DNA from 2 places in the Solibacillus kalamii genome. Region 1 is predicted to be linked to the other one. Evidence: a T-box and tRNA genes for the amino acid it is inferred to sense, from the RefSeq annotation. Region 1 holds a T-box; the other holds one or more tRNA genes.
What was found. A T-box is a leader RNA that pairs with one kind of tRNA and senses whether it is charged. The one in region 1 lies ahead of tyrS (tyrosine--tRNA ligase), so its partner is inferred to be a tRNA-Tyr.

Region 1 (8,527 bases):
TACGATTACTTCATCCCCGACTTGGTGCCCATATGTGTCATTAACCTTTTTAAAGTTATCGATATCAATTAAAAGGAACATTCCTGAATCGTCCTTTTGAATGGAATTTTCTACGTATGAATCAGAGTAACTTCTTGCGTAAAGCTTTGTTAAATGGTCCCGATCCACCATCTCCTGAAGTTGTTCACGTAAAACAGAATTGGAAATGGCTAATGACGAATGGTGAATAAGCGATTGCATTAGCTTAAAGCTATCAAAGGAGAAAAAATACGGCTCTTTATGCAATACAATGCTAAACCCGATAATATCTTCTTCAACAATCATTGGAATGGCCATTATCGACTTATACTCAATGTCTCCTGAAATAAGACGGCTGAAATCAGCAATAAACAATGGGTCTTGTGTCGTCTGAAAATGTTTTTCCACATGCTGGACATATACATTGCACGCTACATAATCGAAAAGATCTGTACACGCTTCGGTCATGATATACTTTTCATCTTCTTTAAACATGAAACCAATTTCCATAGGCTGAAAAGATTTCAACATTTGCTTTTGTAAAAATAAAAGCATCTCACTGATCGTCAATTTCATATTTAAACGGTGGGAAGTTTCATTGATTAACTGTAAATCCGTGATGAGACGATGTGATTGATGATAGAGTTTTGCGTTTTCCAAGGCATTTCCTGAAGCTTGCGCAAGCATCCGGATAAATTCTTTTTCCGAATTAGCGAATGAGTAATTGATTGGTGCTTTCACCTGTAAAATTCCGTATATTGCTTGTCTCCCTTTTATAGGCACATTTAATAATCGACGGTTTTGTTCAACAGCTATATCTTCTTTCAATTCTCCCGATACAAAAGACTCGATTGTTGCAGGCCGCTCTGATAAATAGTCAAAAGGCTTTATTTTCACTCTCGTTTGACGGTCTTGGTCATTTGACAAGATCAGCTCTACTTCAAGTCCAGGGAAATTTTCTTCTATTGTAATAAGCACATTTTCCAAAATTACATCAATGTCCATCGTTGAATGGAAAAGATCTGTCATCCCATATAATTTACGGTACTTTTGCTCATTCGAGTACACTTCGTATTTTTGGATTAAATATTTATAGGAAGCGGATATTGCCCCTATTATTTCTTCGGTCAGCACTGTTTGTATAGGTGCCTCGACAGGATTATATTTAAATATAATAATAGCTTCTATTTTATCATTTATTATAAGTGGCATAACATCCGTATGGGTTTCAAAATACGGCTGTTCTTTTAAAAACCCGGGTAACTTCACAACTTTGTTACCATTAAAATAGGGTTGTATTAAATCTAATGCTACATCAACATTCAGTAATTCTAAGTTGTCGATCGGTTTCAATTTATTTTCGCTTACATGAAATAAAAAACAATGTTCCATATTAAAGTGTTTATTTAGGCTTTCTTCTAATAGGAAAAAGTAATCATAAAATTTACTTCGTTGTAATTTCTTATTCATACAAAGGCTTAAAATATCCGATTTAAATTGATCAATCTTTTGTTGATTTTCCACCATTAAATCACCTTTTCTTTTACTATTGCGATGTCGGTTCTTTTCACTTAACATCAAGTATACACATTTTATGTCTTATTGACTATTTAAATTTGTTATATTTTTCTAGTAAACACCCCAATTTGGATTGTTTTTTGAATATTAAAGTATTTTTCCGTTCTTATCTACTACCCGCTTTTGTGCTTAAATACCCACAAAACGATAAATTATTTTTATTTTTATTTACTTCATATTATATTCAAAAAGTAAAACACCTTTGTTGACGGATAGATAAAAAAAAGATACAATAGCCTTTGTGTAAAATGAATGCAGTAGTTGTATAACTTAAATGTAGTATTTTATTCCTTCTGTGTAGACAGAATGGTGTATTGTGTAACCCTTTCGGCTGCATGGGCGAAGATACATGAAAATAGAATACCGTTTAATGTCGGGTACAACTGGTTTTTTCTTTTACAACAAAAACCAATTTTAAGGAGGAGACACAATTATGTCTCGTTATACAGGTCCATCTTGGAAACTATCTCGTCGTCTTGGTATTTCATTAAGCGGCACAGGTAAAGAAATCGCAAAACGCCCTTACGCACCAGGTCAACACGGCCCGAACTCTCGTGGTAAAAAATCAGAGTACGGTCTACAATTAACTGAAAAGCAAAAATTACGTCATATGTATGGTATGACTGAACGTCAATTCAAAAACACTTACCTACGTGCTGGTAAATTACAAGGTGTACACGGTGAAAACTTCATGATTTTACTTGAAACTCGCCTTGACAACCTAGTTTACCGTTTAGGTTTAGCTCGCACTCGTCGTGCAGCTCGTCAATTAGTTAACCACGGTCACATCTTAGTTGATGGTAACCGCGTTGACATTCCATCTTACTCAGTAAAACCAGGTCAAACGATCTCTTTACGTGAGAAATCAGCTAACCTTTCAGTTGTTGCTGAATCAATCGAAGTAAACAGCTTCGTACCAGAATATTTATCATTCGATGCAGACTCTAAAGTAGGTACTTTCGTACGTTTACCAGAGCGCTCTGAATTATCTTCTGAAATCAACGAACAATTCATCGTAGAGTTCTACTCTCGTTAATCTTTCGAGCTTCAGATATATATTCGAATCAAACCATCAAGCCCTGTTTATCGGGTGCTTGGTGGTTTTTTATTTAGATTTATTTTCTGCAAAATTTTTTCAAAATTGTTCAATCGCCCCGATCAACCCTTCTTCGTTGAATAGGATAACGAGGAAAGGGGGTGAATATTATGGGTTACGGTTATGAAGGATATCAAAATCAAAACTATAATAACTACGGTGGTTACGGCTGTGGTGGTGGCGGTAACAGCGGCGGTAACAGCTTAACATTCGTTCTAATTGTTGTTCTATTCATTCTTTTAATTATTGTCGGTGCTACTTTCGCTTACTAATAACTCCGATTCCAAAGAAGGCTTATAGCTAGCCAGAAATAAATCCAACTACTTATTACTGCTTCTCGCCCTTAGGGTCACTTCCCCCAGTGACCCTTTTTATTTTGAATTTCATCGATTATTTATTCAGCTCTCCTGCTTGTAGACGTAAACTTTACACCCGCAAACAATAAAAAAAGATGCTGTACGCTATATAGCTGCAGCATCCTTTCTATTAACTCGTAACAATCCTTACTAAATACGCTTAAAACAAAAAGTAAGTTGCTCCTAGTACCGCAATTACTATAAACGAAGCAAAAAATGCTTTCCACTTAGATATACGGTGCACTTCCGAAATCCCTATAACTGTGATGACATATGTCCAAATACTGCTAATAATAATCAGTGTCCCACAAACAAATTGCAGAATCAAATCACCTAGTGATGTCTCCATATAGGAAATAGAGAAAAATGACTGTGGTGCGAATTGCATCCAGAACAGAAGAACCGGCAATATCCAAATATAAGGAATCATTGTCACACTGATCATGCGGAACATTTCTTTAAACTTCCCTGTACCACCGAATGCTTTTGCTGATAGTGTCAATACGCCTGCCGATAAAACTGTTGAAAGAAAATATAGTACTAAACTTAAAAGAAATGTTGAATAAACGATATCTCCCAGCGTATATTGCCCTGTAAATTCACTACCGATAAAGCTGACTAAATTACTAGCAAACACTCCGATAATACCAACGAAAATGAAATAAGATAACTTTTTAGTTGTTAACACATAACGAATAGTATCTCGGGGTTTAACAGCAATGCTTAATATTGCATGTCGATCATCGACTGTACCTGTTAATTGCTCACTCAAAATAACATCCCCCTAAAAATATGTATACAATCTATTATACTGATATTTTTAAGGTGATACAAAATTATTGCTTCTTTAGTAGCATACCAATCTTTTACTATTCGGCAGATTTAAGAGATACATAGCCCGCCTTTTCCACTAATGCCTGCCCTTCATCCGAGAGCACCCAATCAATCACCTGTTTAACATTTCCTGTTGGCTCGCCTGCTGTCACAATATAAAATTCAGAAGCAATTGGATACGCATTGTTGCGAATTGTTTCTCTTGTCGGTGCAACCCCATCGATTTCCAAAAGTTTAATTTCTTTATTTTTTACCATCTCATTTGAATAATAGCGGAAAGTATAACCGATTGCGTTTTTATAATTTTTATATTGGGACACTTCATTGATAATTCCGCCCATTCCTGTCGCTATATCTTCCGTTGGGGCTTCCATTAACGGTTTATCCCCCATAAGCCGTTGTAATGCTGTTTGTGATCCGCTGTCCTCAGGTCTTTGGAATGCACGGATCGCATCGTCTTGTCCGCCAACTTCAGACCAGTTTGTAATTTCCCCTGCATAGATTCCCTTAATTTGTTCGAGCGATAAACGATCGACTTTGTTTTTACTGTTCACGAAAAAGACAAATGCTTCTTTTCCAATAGGCGTCAAATGAAGTTTAATCCCCTGTTGTTCTGCCTGGTGAATTTGTGAATCGGATGGGCCCGCTACAAATATCATATTCGTATTACCAAAAATCAGGTTCGTATAGGCTTCGTGCGTCTGATTCACCATCACTTCACTCTTATAAGGATTATATTCTCTTTCAGGATAAAGGTGCTCTGTAATGGCTGCATACAATGGATACAAAGCCGTTGCACCATCCATCTTCGGTAAAGGTTCCTCTATTTTTAAACTCGGTTTCTTATCCAATTGCACTAATTTATTCTGATCTGTAAATGGCTCATATTGATAAATATTCACTTCCGCGTCAACAGTCGGTACCCTGCCATCGAACCATTTATAAATTGGTTGTATCGAGGTGATGACCAAAACAATTCCGGCAATTGACCAAAATATTTTTATACGCTTACTGTTTTTGTAAAATACATCAAAAATCACAAGGACAAAACCAATATATAAAATGACCGCAGCAGAAACTACTAACGGTATATAATGAATCTTGCCGCTAAATGCTACAAAAAATAACAATATGAAAGTGAAAAAGCAAACCGTCAGTAAGACAAAAATCGAAATGACAATTTTCCCTAAATAAGATTTATTTTCCATACTTCCACCCCTCTCCCCTATACGTTCTTTATGAAACGAAATATTCCTTTTAAAAAAACGTCCTGGAAAACTACTTCCCAAGACGTTTAATTTAATTAAGCAAATTTCACCATATGGTATTTTTTCTTACCGCGACGAATAATGGCAAAGGCGTCTTCCAAACGGTCCTTCGCATCGATTACATATTCCAGATCCGTAATTTTTTCTCCGTTCACGCTAATTGCACCGTTCGTAACATCTTCACGCGCCTGACGCTTTGATGAAGAAATTCCTGCTTCTACGATTAACTCCACGATATTTTTGTCTTCTTTCGCCACTTCTACAGAAGGTACACCAGAGAAGGCTACTTTCATTTCCTCCACTGACAATGCTTTTAAGTCACCGGAGAATAATGCTTTTGTAATACGCTCTGCGGCTTCCAGACCTTCCTCACCGTGGATCAGACGTGTCATTTCTTCAGCCAACGCTTTTTGCGCTTTACGTAAATGCGGCTCTTCTTCAACACTTACTGCAAGGCCTTCAATTTCTTCACGTGTCAGGAATGTGAAGATTTTTAAGTATTTCACAACATCTGCATCCGCAGTATTGATCCAGAACTGGTAAAACTCGTATGGAGATGTTTTCGCAGCATCGAGCCATACAGCGCCGCCCGCTGTTTTACCGAATTTTGTACCATCCGCTTTTGTTACAAGAGGAATTGTAATACCGAACGCTTTCGCATTTTCATCATGCGTTTTACGAATCATTTCCAATCCTGTTGTAATATTGCCCCACTGATCCGAACCACCTACTTGAATTCGAACGTTGTGATGATCGTATAAATGATTGAAGTCAATACCTTGGATTAATGTGTAAGCAAATTCAGTAAATGAAATACCTGAATCCAGGCGTGACGCAACTGTATCTTTATTTAAGATGTAGTTTACATTGATCAGTTTCCCATAATCACGAAGGAAATCGATTAATGTCATTGGACCTACCCAATCATTATTGTTTACAAGAACAGCTCCATTTGCAGCATCCGATGAAAAGTCGAATAAGCGCTCCATTTGCTTTTTAAGACCCTGCACATTTTTATCGATCTGGTCCATCGTCTGTAATTGACGCTCTTCTGAACGGCCAGATGGATCCCCAACTGTACCTGTAGCTCCACCAACTAATAAAATCGGTGTATGACCTGCTTTTTGGAAACGGCGTAACGTAAGCAATGGCACGATATGTCCGATATGCATCGAATCCGCTGTCGGGTCAACACCTACATACAGGGAAACCTTCTCTTCGTTTAATAACTTTTCCATACCTTCCGCGTCTGTTTGCTGGTATAACAATCCGCGCCATTCCAAGTCTTGCAGTAATTCGTTTGTCATTTATTTTCTCTCCTTTTACATGATACGTCATTTACTTGTAAGGAAATAAAAAAGTCCCTACACGCAAATGCATGCAGGGACGTCAAATTTTTATTTAACGCGGTACCACCCGGCTTGAAGAAATTTAAATCTCTTTCTTCCACTTTAAGCGTCTATAACGTGACGATCCGTTCAGGCTCCAAGTACGTAATTCATAAATGCGCTATGTCTAGCTTTCACCAACCGCTAGCTCTCTATGCAGGGAACACATTTATTACTGCAAACTCTTCGTTGCCTGAAATTTATATTTTCTATTCTACCTAGAAAATAGTTGATGTCAATATTTATATTCGTTTATATATCAAATATGCTATAATAAACAAGATTTTAGGAGGTCGATGATGTGAAACAATGGCTTGAAAAATTAAATAAAAAAATCGAAATCCTTGCTTCTTCAGAAAGAATGCGCTTCGTCAGAATTGGAGGCGGTGTATTCTGGAATTTAACTTTACTGGCTATTATTTTTATAGCTGCGACACTGTTGTTTGTCGGAGGTGTAGGCGCAGGTTACTTCGCATCATTAACAAAGGATGAACCTTTGCGATCGAAAGAAGAGATGCGCGAACAAATTTTCAGCTATGAAGAAACAAGTGAACTTTATTTTGCGAACGATATTTACATAGGAAAGATCAGAACTGATTTAGATCGACGTGAAACATCGCTAGCTAATATATCCCCATCCTTAATTAATGCTGTTCTTGCTACAGAGGATGAATATTTCCGTGAGCACACCGGCATTGTGCCGAAAGCGGTATTACGTGGATTACTGCAAGACGTATCCAACTCGTCTACACAGACAGGTGGCTCTACCCTAACACAGCAATTAATAAAAAACCAAATATTAACGAATGAAGTTTCTTATGAACGTAAAGCGAAGGAAATTTTACTTGCGTACCGTTTGGAACATTTTATGACAAAAGAAGAAATACTCGAAGCCTATTTAAATATCATCCCGTATGGCCGAAATTCTTCAGGTCGTAACATTGCCGGTATCGAAACGGCTGCACAGGGGATTTTTAGTGTGTCCGCATCTAAATTAAATTTACCGCAGGCAGCTTATATTGCCGGTATCCCTCAGGCACCTTTCACATACACGCCTTTCACAAATAAAGGTGAGCAAAAAAGTGCGGAAGGGATGCAGCCAGGTATTGACCGTATGAAAACGGTTCTTTATCGTATGCAGGAAGCAGGCTATATTACGAAGAAAGAATATGACGAAGCAATTGCCTATGATATTTCGAAAGACTTCAAAGGATATGAAATCCGTCCGGAAGAAAAATATCCTTGGTTAACAGCAGAGCTTGAGCTGCGTTCAAAAGAAATTTTCGCGAAAATACTTGCCGAAAAAGACGGCATTGACCCGGACCGTTTAAAAGAAGAAGAGAACTTAAATGAAAAATATACAATACTGGCAGACCGTACAATACGTTCAGGCGGTTACCGTATTTACTCAACGATTAATAAAGACATGTATGATGCCATGAAAAAAGTGACGGAAGAATTCACTTTATACGGACAAACATACAAGAAAAAAGAAAAAGATCCTGAAACAGGCGAAGAAATCGAAGTGGATGTTCCCGTACAAACAGGAAGTATGGTAATCGAAAACAAAACGGGCCGTATTTTAAGTTTTGTTGGCGGGCGTGACCATGAAATTGAACAATTGAATCATGCGACACAAGCTTACCGTTCAAACGGTTCAACGATGAAACCGTTACTTGCCTATGCACCAGCGCTTGATTACGGTGTCATTGGTGCAGGAAGCCCTGTAGTGGATGTGAAATTCAAACGTAGTTATGACAACTATGAACCCGTCAACTATATTCCAACACAGGAACTAGGAATTATTCCAGCACGACAAGCAGTTGCATCATCACAAAACTTAGCAGTACTGCGTTTGTATGATTCAATTTTAGATCGTCGTCCAGCAACCTATTTGGAAAAAATGGGCTTCTCAAAGTTGACTGAAGGAGATTATGTCAATCTTTCTACATCTATTGGCGGGATCACTCACGGGGCAACTGTCGAAGA
Region 2 (8,527 bases), on a different contig from region 1:
AAGAGCTATTGATTCCTGTTGCCGGCGGAGAGCTTAAAGCAGCGTTACAGATGCCTGATAAACCTACGGGAGAGCTAGTCATAATACATGCAGGGTCAGGTCCTACAAATAAAGACGGTAACACAATAGGGGCTGGTGCGAATAATAGCTTAAAAATGATTGCAGAGAGCTTAGCGGAGAAAGGGATTGCTTCTATTCGTTTCGATAAGCGTGGAATTGGTGATAATACGGCACTTATTAAAAAGGAAGATGATTTAACATTTGATCTGTATGTTGAGGATGTTCAGGCAATTGTAGACTATGCTAAAAACGATGACCGCTTTAATGAAATTCATTTACTAGGTCACAGTGAAGGTGCTTTAATAATGACGGTTGCCGCTCAACAAAATGATATAGCATCACTTATTTCGATTGCAGGGATTGGCAGACCGGCTGATGAAGTTTTAATGGAACAATTGTCAGGAAGCTTACCTCCGAATTTATTAGTGGAATCCGAAAAAGCATTGCAGCAATTAAAAGCTGGTAAAAAGGTAGAGACAGTATCTGAACAGCTCCAATCACTATTTAGGCTATCTGTTCAACCATATATGATTTCATGGCTTAAATACGATCCACAACAAGAAATTAGCAATGTTAATGTTCCGGTTATCATTCTTCAAGGGAGAAAAGATATTCAAGTAACCGAAACAGATGCAGAAAACTTATATGCAGCAAATGATCAGGCGATAATACATTATTTCAGTAAGATGAATCATGTGTTAAAAGAAATAGAAGGCGACCGAGAACAAAATATTGCGAGCTATTCCAATCCCGATTTACCACTCGCAAATGGCTTAATCGATGAAATTGTCGAGTTTATAAAGCGGTATTAGAAAACAATAATTCATTATAATGAGGCATTTCTAATGGAAGAAAAGCCTAAAAAATAAAATGTTCAAATTATTTCAAAAAACTACTTGTATAAATTTTAAACGTTGCTATAATAATAAATGTAAGAAAGATGGCTTGTACATCACTGTATAATAGTAGCGTTCCGAAGTAGCTCAGTTGGTAGAGCATCCGGCTGTTAACCGGCAGGTCGCAGGTTCGAGTCCTGCCTTCGGAGCCATTTTTTTTGCCTTTTTACTATTACAAAATAAGCAATAAAACTTTTTCGGAAAAGTTTTAAAAAAAGGCTTGCACTATATAGAAAATGATGATATTATAAATCTTGTCTTCAAGAGAACAACTTATAACGGCCCGTTGGTCAAGTGGTTAAGACACCGCCCTTTCACGGCGGTAACACGGGTTCGAATCCCGTACGGGTCACCATTTAAGGCTTCATAAAAAAATAAAGCAGTAACACTTGTTATGTATGGAGGATTAGCTCAGCTGGGAGAGCACCTGCCTTACAAGCAGGGGGTCGGCGGTTCGAGCCCGTCATCCTCCACCATTCAACTTTAACAGTGTTGCATCATTTGTCGGAGGGGTAGCGAAGTGGCTAAACGCGGCGGACTGTAAATCCGCTCCTTAGGGTTCGGCGGTTCGAATCCGTCCCCCTCCACCATCTATAAAATGTTTGGGGTATAGCCAAGCGGTAAGGCAACGGATTTTGATTCCGTCATGCCCTGGTTCGAATCCAGGTACCCCAGCCATTTTTTTTATTTTTTATGAGCCATTAGCTCAGTTGGTAGAGCATCTGACTTTTAATCAGAGGGTCGAAGGTTCGAGTCCTTCATGGCTCACTTTTATTTTATAAACTTAGAAGTGTACTTAAATATCAAATAACAATCCTTTACTTATTTATAAGTAAAGGATTTTTTGCGTATAAAAAGGGAAAATCGTTTAGTTGCTCGAAATTTCTATAGGAGGATGAGCGGAGAATAGAATAGAATAGAAAAACTACATGACATGTTAGGGGATGCAGAAATGATGAATAAGAAAATTTCAATCGTAGGGGTACCTTGTGATTATGGGCAACAGCGCCGTGGGGTGGATATGGGACCGAGTGCAATTCGGTATGCGGGGTTGCAGCAACGTTTGACTAATCTTGGATATGAAGTTGAGGATGAAGGGAATATTCAAGTAATTGAAGGGGATGCAGCTGCACAGAAAGATGAAAAGCTGCTTAATCTGGAAGAAGTAATTAAGGTCAATACAGCGCTTGCCGAAAAAGTATTTAACGTCGTAAAAAAGGATTACATACCGCTTGTTTTAGGAGGCGACCATAGTATTGCAATTGGTACATTGGCTGGCCTATCGATGAAATATAAGAATCAGGGCGTGATCTGGTTTGATGCTCATGCAGATTTAAATACACCGGAAACGACACCATCGGGAAATATTCATGGAATGCCGCTAGCAACAAGTATTGGACTAGGTCATCAAAGGCTAACGTCAATTTTACATGCAGAACCTAAAATTAAAGCCGAAAACATTGTTATAATTGGGGGACGTTCTATCGATGAAGGTGAACGGGAACTTATTAAGACACGAGGCATTAAAATATACACAATGCACGAAATTGATCGGCTTGGAATGACGTATGTAATGGAAGAAACGCTAAAATACTTTAAGCAATTGCAAATAGACGGCCTTCATTTATCACTTGATTTAGATGCATTAGATCCTTTATATACTCCTGGAGTGGGGACACCGGTAGCAGGTGGGATCACTTACAGAGAAAGTCATTTAGCGATGGAAATGATACAGGAATCCGGATTAATGACATCAGCAGAGTTTGTAGAAGTGAATCCTATATTAGATGAGAGAAATAAAACAGCAGATGTAGCGGTTGCATTAATTGGCTCTTTATTTGGCGAAACTTTAGTATGATAATTACGAAAAAATTCGATTGGTCGTTATGAAGTTTGTTATAATAAGGGCACATATTTATGAGTGGGAAAATATTTTTATAGAAAGTGAAACCATTTAATAAGCAATCCGTATATATAGAACAGCTGAAAAGGTGGAGAGGAAAGACAAATGGATGCGTTAGTTAATAAAAGAATAAAGCAAGTGCTTAAAGGTGACCAAAACGCATATGCCGACATCGTTAACCTCTACCAGCACAAGCTGTATCAAGTGTGCTATCGAATGCTTGGCAATAAACAGGAAGCAGAAGATATCGCACAGGAGGCATTCATACGTGCCTATATTAATTTACATTCGTATGATCAAAATCGAAAATTTTCAACATGGCTTTACCGGATCGGAACAAATCTTTGCATTGACCGAATTCGTAAAAAGAAGCCCGATTATTATTTAGATGCGGAGGTAGCCGGGACAGAAGGGCTGGATATGTATTCTCAAATTGCCGCAGATGAGCAGTTGCCGGAAGAGGCCGTTGAGCAGATGGAGCTTCAGGACCGTATACAATATGAAATTAGCCGCCTTCCAGACAAGTATCGATCGGTCATTGTTTTAAAATATATAGAAGAACTGTCCCTTCAGGAAATTAGCGAAATTTTGGATATGCCTTTAGGAACAGTTAAAACGCGGATTCACCGTGGCCGTGAAGCGTTAAGAAAGCAGTTAAACAATTTGTAGGAGGAAGATACGCATGAAAACGTGTGCATCAGAATTCGTGGATTATATGCACGAATATTTAGATGGTGATATTAGTCGTGAGCATGAACAATTATTGAAGCAGCATTTACAAACATGCCCTGATTGCCAACAACATATGCATGAATTAAGTGACACGGTTGCGTTTATCAAGAGTGCAGCACATATTACTGCCCCTCCGCGCTTTGAGGATCAAGTGATAAGTCGTTTACCGAAACGCAAAAGTTCTGCCGGCATCAAACGTTGGTTCCGTCAGCATCCTGTACTTGTAGCTGCAGCAGTATTCTTTTTATGTATGAGTGCCACATTGTTAGGCAGCTTCCCGAATGATGATCAATTCTCTGTGACAAAACAGCCTAATTTAGTTGTTGAGGGGCAAACGGTAACAGTGCCTGACGGTCAAGTTGTAAAAGGTGACATCGTTGTGAAAAATGGCGATATTATTGTCGAAGGGGAAGTGGACGGCAATATTACAGTTATCAATGGCAACTATATGGCATCTACGGCAGTCGTTACAGGGCAAGTAGAGGAAATCGATGAAATGTTCGAATGGCTTTGGTACAAAATTAAAGACGGCTTCAATAAAGCAATCACTGTCTTTGATGAGTAACATCGGACAATTGTCACTAAGACAATTACAATAAGAAATAATATTTTTCTTAATAAATCGGAACTTTTCTCAAAAAAAAGCCGTTCTAGTATAGAAAGAAAAGTCTACTCGCTCGGGTAGACTTTTTTCTGTTAGGAAAGTTAATCCCTGACAGAATTGTGCTATACTAAAAACAATATGGATTAGCAAGTAAAGGTGGGGGATGCCACATGCAAATAATTGAACAATTTACAGACATTGCTGCTGTAGATATGATTTTTAAAGTACTGGACGTACTGCTCGTATGGTACGTAGTTTATAAAGCATTGACCCTCATTAAAGGAACGAAAGCCGTTCAATTATTAAAAGGGTTATTAATTGTTGTGTTAGCGAAATTTGCTACCTACGTTTTCGGTTTAGACACCCTTGATTGGTTACTGCAAGAAGTAATTGATTGGGGTTTCTTAGCCATTATTATAATATTCCAGCCGGAAATTCGCCGGGCCCTTGAGCAGATCGGGCGAGGGAAGATTTTCCAACGCACTAATAACCAGCAAGAAGATGAACAGACACGCTTAGTCGAAGCGATGAAAAAATCCGTAAGTTATATGGCAAAGCGCCGAATTGGAGCACTTATTTCAATCGAAAAAGATACAGGCTTAAATGAATATGTAGAAACAGGCATTAAGATGGATGCTGCAATTTCTTCTGAATTAATGATTAATATTTTCATCCCAAATACACCGCTTCATGACGGGGCCGTAATTATACAGAAAAACCAAATTGCCGCTTCAGCGTGTTATTTACCATTGTCGGAAAGCGCATTTATTTCTAAAGAATTAGGTACACGTCACCGAGCTGCACTTGGGTTAAGTGAAGTAACAGATGCAATTACAATTGTTGTATCCGAAGAAACAGGTGCGATTAGTATAACAGCTAACGGTAATTTACACCGTAATCTCACTATTAAAGAATTTGAAGAATTACTGCGTAAACTGTGGTTTGGTCCTGAGCAAGATTCTAACTTAGCATCTAAGTGGACTTGGGGAGGGAAAAAGAATGGATAAGGTATTTGATAGCTCATGGATGCTCCGTTTAACCGCTTTGTTTTTAGCGGTTGCACTTTTCCTGTATATTCAAACAGAAGAAAAACGTGAAACGGAATCGAGCTCATCCAATGAAACAGATGTCATTACAAATGTGCCATTGGAAGTTTACTATGATTCTGATAATTTATTTGTGACAGGGCTCCCTGAAACGGTCGATGTGAAAATTTCAGGGCCGAAACAAATTGTAATGAAAACAAAGCTGGAAAAGGATTTCAAACTCTTTGTCGATTTAAACTCATTGTTAATTGGTGAGCATAGCGTTACAATACATCAAGAAAACTTTTCCGAAAAACTGGATGTATCAATTGAGCCAAGAATAATTAATGTAACAATAGAGGAAAAGGTTACTGAACAGTTTCGTGTAGAGCCGGAAATGAATAACCGCCTTTTAGCAGAGAACTTTGTACTGAACGAGATGACGGCAGAACCGTCAAAAGTAGCGGTAACAGGAGCTAAGAGTGTCATTGATAACATAAGTTATGTAAAGGCGACGGTTTCAGGCGAGAAAGATGTGAATAAGTCATTTGAGCAGGAAGCGGCTGTAAAGGTACTCGACCGTGATCTGAATAAGCTCGATGTCAGCATTAATCCGGATAAGGTCAATGTAAAAGTAGAAATTAATGAATATAGTAGAGAAGTCCCGATTAAGATCAACGAAATTGGGGAACCAGTAGAGGGGCTTAAAATTGACAGTTTATCCCCAGAAAAATCTAACATAACGGTATATGGTTCTAAATCTGTAGTGGATACATTAAAAGAAGTGGTCGTCGATGTCGATCTTTCAAAAATAAAAAAATCCGGTCCGTACGATTTAAAGATTGAGCTTCCAACAGGTGCTACCAAGTTATCTCAAGATAAACTAACGGTACGTGCTAGTGTGAGTGGAGAGCCAGTTCGTGAACAGGATAATAAAAGTGAAGCAGATAAAGATGCAGATACAAATGTTGAAGATACAGATGGAAACTAGCTATCAATAAAACAAGCAATCCACTTTATGTGGTAAATTTAAAAACGTATGGTATTTCAAGCGTTGAAGGAGAGAAAAAGTAAATGGGTAAATATTTCGGAACAGATGGCGTTCGCGGTGTCGCAAATAGTGAACTAACACCAGAGTTGGCATTTAAACTAGGCCGTATTGGCGGCTATGTGCTGACGAAGGATGCTAAAGATCGCCCGAAAGTGTTAATTGGACGCGATACACGTATATCTGGGGAAATGTTGGAAGGTGCACTTGTTGCGGGTCTTCTTTCAATTGGAGCAGAAGTTATGCGTTTAGGTGTAATTAGTACACCGGGTGTTGCGTATCTTACACGTGTCATGAATGCTGAAGCGGGTGTTATGATCTCGGCATCTCACAATCCTGTTGCAGATAACGGCATTAAATTTTTCGGTCCAGACGGCTTTAAATTAACAGATGCACAAGAAGAAGAGATTGAACGTATTCTTGATGCAGAAGAAGATACATTACCACGTCCAGTAGGTGCTGCTGTTGGTTCAGTAACAGACTACTTTGAAGGTGGACAAAAATATATTTCATACTTAAAACAAACAGTAGAAGAAGATTTTGAAGGGTTACATGTGGCGTTAGACTGTGCGCATGGTGCGACTTCTTCTCTAGCAACACATTTATTCGCAGATTTAGAGGCAGATATTTCAACGATGGGTGCTTCACCGGATGGACTGAACATCAATGAAGGTGTCGGTTCAACACATCCTGAAAAGTTAGCGGCATTTGTCACGGAGCGCGGGGCGGATGTTGGTTTAGCATTTGATGGAGATGGAGACCGTTTAATCGCTGTAGATGAAAACGGTACGATTGTTGACGGCGACCAAATTATGTTCATCATCGGGAAATATTTACAAGCGAAAGGTCGTTTAAACAAAGGCACGATAGTTTCGACGGTTATGAGTAATATGGGCTTCTACAAAGCGCTTGAAGAAAACGAAATGACAAGTGTAAAGACAGCGGTTGGTGACCGCTATGTTGTGGAAGAAATGCGTGCAAATGATTATAACTTAGGTGGCGAGCAATCAGGTCACATCGTGTTTTTAGATTACAATACAACAGGCGACGGTCTGCTTACAGGTATTCAGTTAGTGAATATTATGAAAGCAACAGGCAAAAAGCTTTCTGAACTTGCAGGGGAAATGACAATTTACCCGCAAAAATTAGTAAACGTACGTGTAACAGATAAACATGCAGTAACTCAAAATGAAAAGGTGGCAGCTGTCATCGCTGAAGTAGAAGCGGAAATGGCCGGCAATGGTCGTGTATTAGTACGCCCTTCAGGTACAGAGCCTTTAGTGCGTGTTATGGTAGAAGCAGCTTCTGAAGAGGCTTGTGAAAATTATGTTGTACGCATTGCAGAGGTAGTACGTACAGAAATGGGTTTAGCTGAATAAATTTTAAAACGGCACCGGGAGTAATGGAAACATTGCTTCCGGTGTTTTTTTGTGGGCACGTTTTTAATGGCAGCATGCGGATGTTCTAATATCCGGTTTAGAAGATCTAATATAACTGAAAGAGTTCTAATAAAATGCTGTTCTTCTAATAAAAGTGCCCGATGTTCTAATATGTAGTTTAAGTTTTCAAATACCCATGTCGAATGTTCTAATATCGACTGCCACTCTTCTAAAATCTCATCCAACTGTTCTAATAAAACGACTCAAGATTAAATCTAAACAACACAAAACCGGTTTTTACCTCTTAAACCCAGTTATAAATTTAACCATTCAAAAGAATACTTAAACTGTTCAAGCATCCGGCTAAAACGTTCTAAAAATGCCTACACTTGTTCTAATGATTGCACTATAACATGTTTCATTTTCAAGAATTCGGGGAAACAAAATAAAGTAACCTAATAAGACGAAGGAGTGTTTTACATTGGCTAAAATTGCAACATTAATTACAGATAAGTTTGAAGATGTGGAGTTCACAAGTCCGAAAGAAGCACTTGAGGCTGCAGGTCATACAATTGTAACGATCGATAAAGAAGGCAATAAATCGATTACAGGGAAAAATGGTGAAGCAACAGTTCAGATTGATAAAGGGGTAGCAGAGGCAAACCCGCAGGACTTTGATGCGTTATTTATCCCGGGTGGTTTTTCACCGGATTTACTGCGTGATGATGATCGCGTTGTAGCATTTGCAAAGCATTTTATGGATGAAAAGAAACCTGTCTTTGCAATTTGCCATGGACCACAGCTGTTAATTACGGCGAAGTCATTAGAGGGACGAGATGCGACAGGTTATAAATCAATTAAAGTCGACTTGGAATATGCA

Region 2: it encodes a tRNA-Tyr, which carries the amino acid that the T-box ahead of tyrS (tyrosine--tRNA ligase) is inferred to sense. The anticodon was not compared.

The regions. Positions count from the first base shown of each region.
Region 1 covers NZ_NHNT01000015.1:22,689-31,215, forward strand. Annotated here, with positions in the region: gene CBM15_RS17210 (sensor domain-containing diguanylate cyclase) at 1-1,545, opposite strand, end outside; gene rpsD (30S ribosomal protein S4) at 2,030-2,632, shown strand; gene CBM15_RS17220 (YjcZ family sporulation protein) at 2,803-2,964, shown strand; gene CBM15_RS17225 (Yip1 family protein) at 3,209-3,820, opposite strand; gene CBM15_RS17230 (substrate-binding domain-containing protein) at 3,918-5,090, opposite strand; gene tyrS (tyrosine--tRNA ligase) at 5,186-6,457, opposite strand; T-box leader at 6,530-6,737, opposite strand; gene CBM15_RS17240 (transglycosylase domain-containing protein) at 6,840-8,527, shown strand, end outside.
Region 2 covers NZ_NHNT01000011.1:139,755-148,281, reverse strand. Annotated here, with positions in the region: gene CBM15_RS15180 (alpha/beta hydrolase) at 1-872, shown strand, start outside; tRNA gene CBM15_RS15175 (tRNA-Asn) at 1,033-1,108, shown strand; tRNA gene CBM15_RS15170 (tRNA-Glu) at 1,237-1,311, shown strand; tRNA gene CBM15_RS15165 (tRNA-Val) at 1,357-1,432, shown strand; tRNA gene CBM15_RS15160 (tRNA-Tyr) at 1,463-1,546, shown strand; tRNA gene CBM15_RS15155 (tRNA-Gln) at 1,560-1,634, shown strand; tRNA gene CBM15_RS15150 (tRNA-Lys) at 1,652-1,724, shown strand; gene rocF (arginase) at 1,912-2,814, shown strand; gene sigW (RNA polymerase sigma factor SigW) at 2,965-3,528, shown strand; gene CBM15_RS15135 (zf-HC2 domain-containing protein) at 3,542-4,156, shown strand; gene cdaA (diadenylate cyclase CdaA) at 4,366-5,202, shown strand; gene CBM15_RS15125 (CdaR family protein) at 5,195-6,211, shown strand; gene glmM (phosphoglucosamine mutase) at 6,295-7,647, shown strand; gene CBM15_RS15115 (type 1 glutamine amidotransferase domain-containing protein) at 8,129-8,527, shown strand, end outside.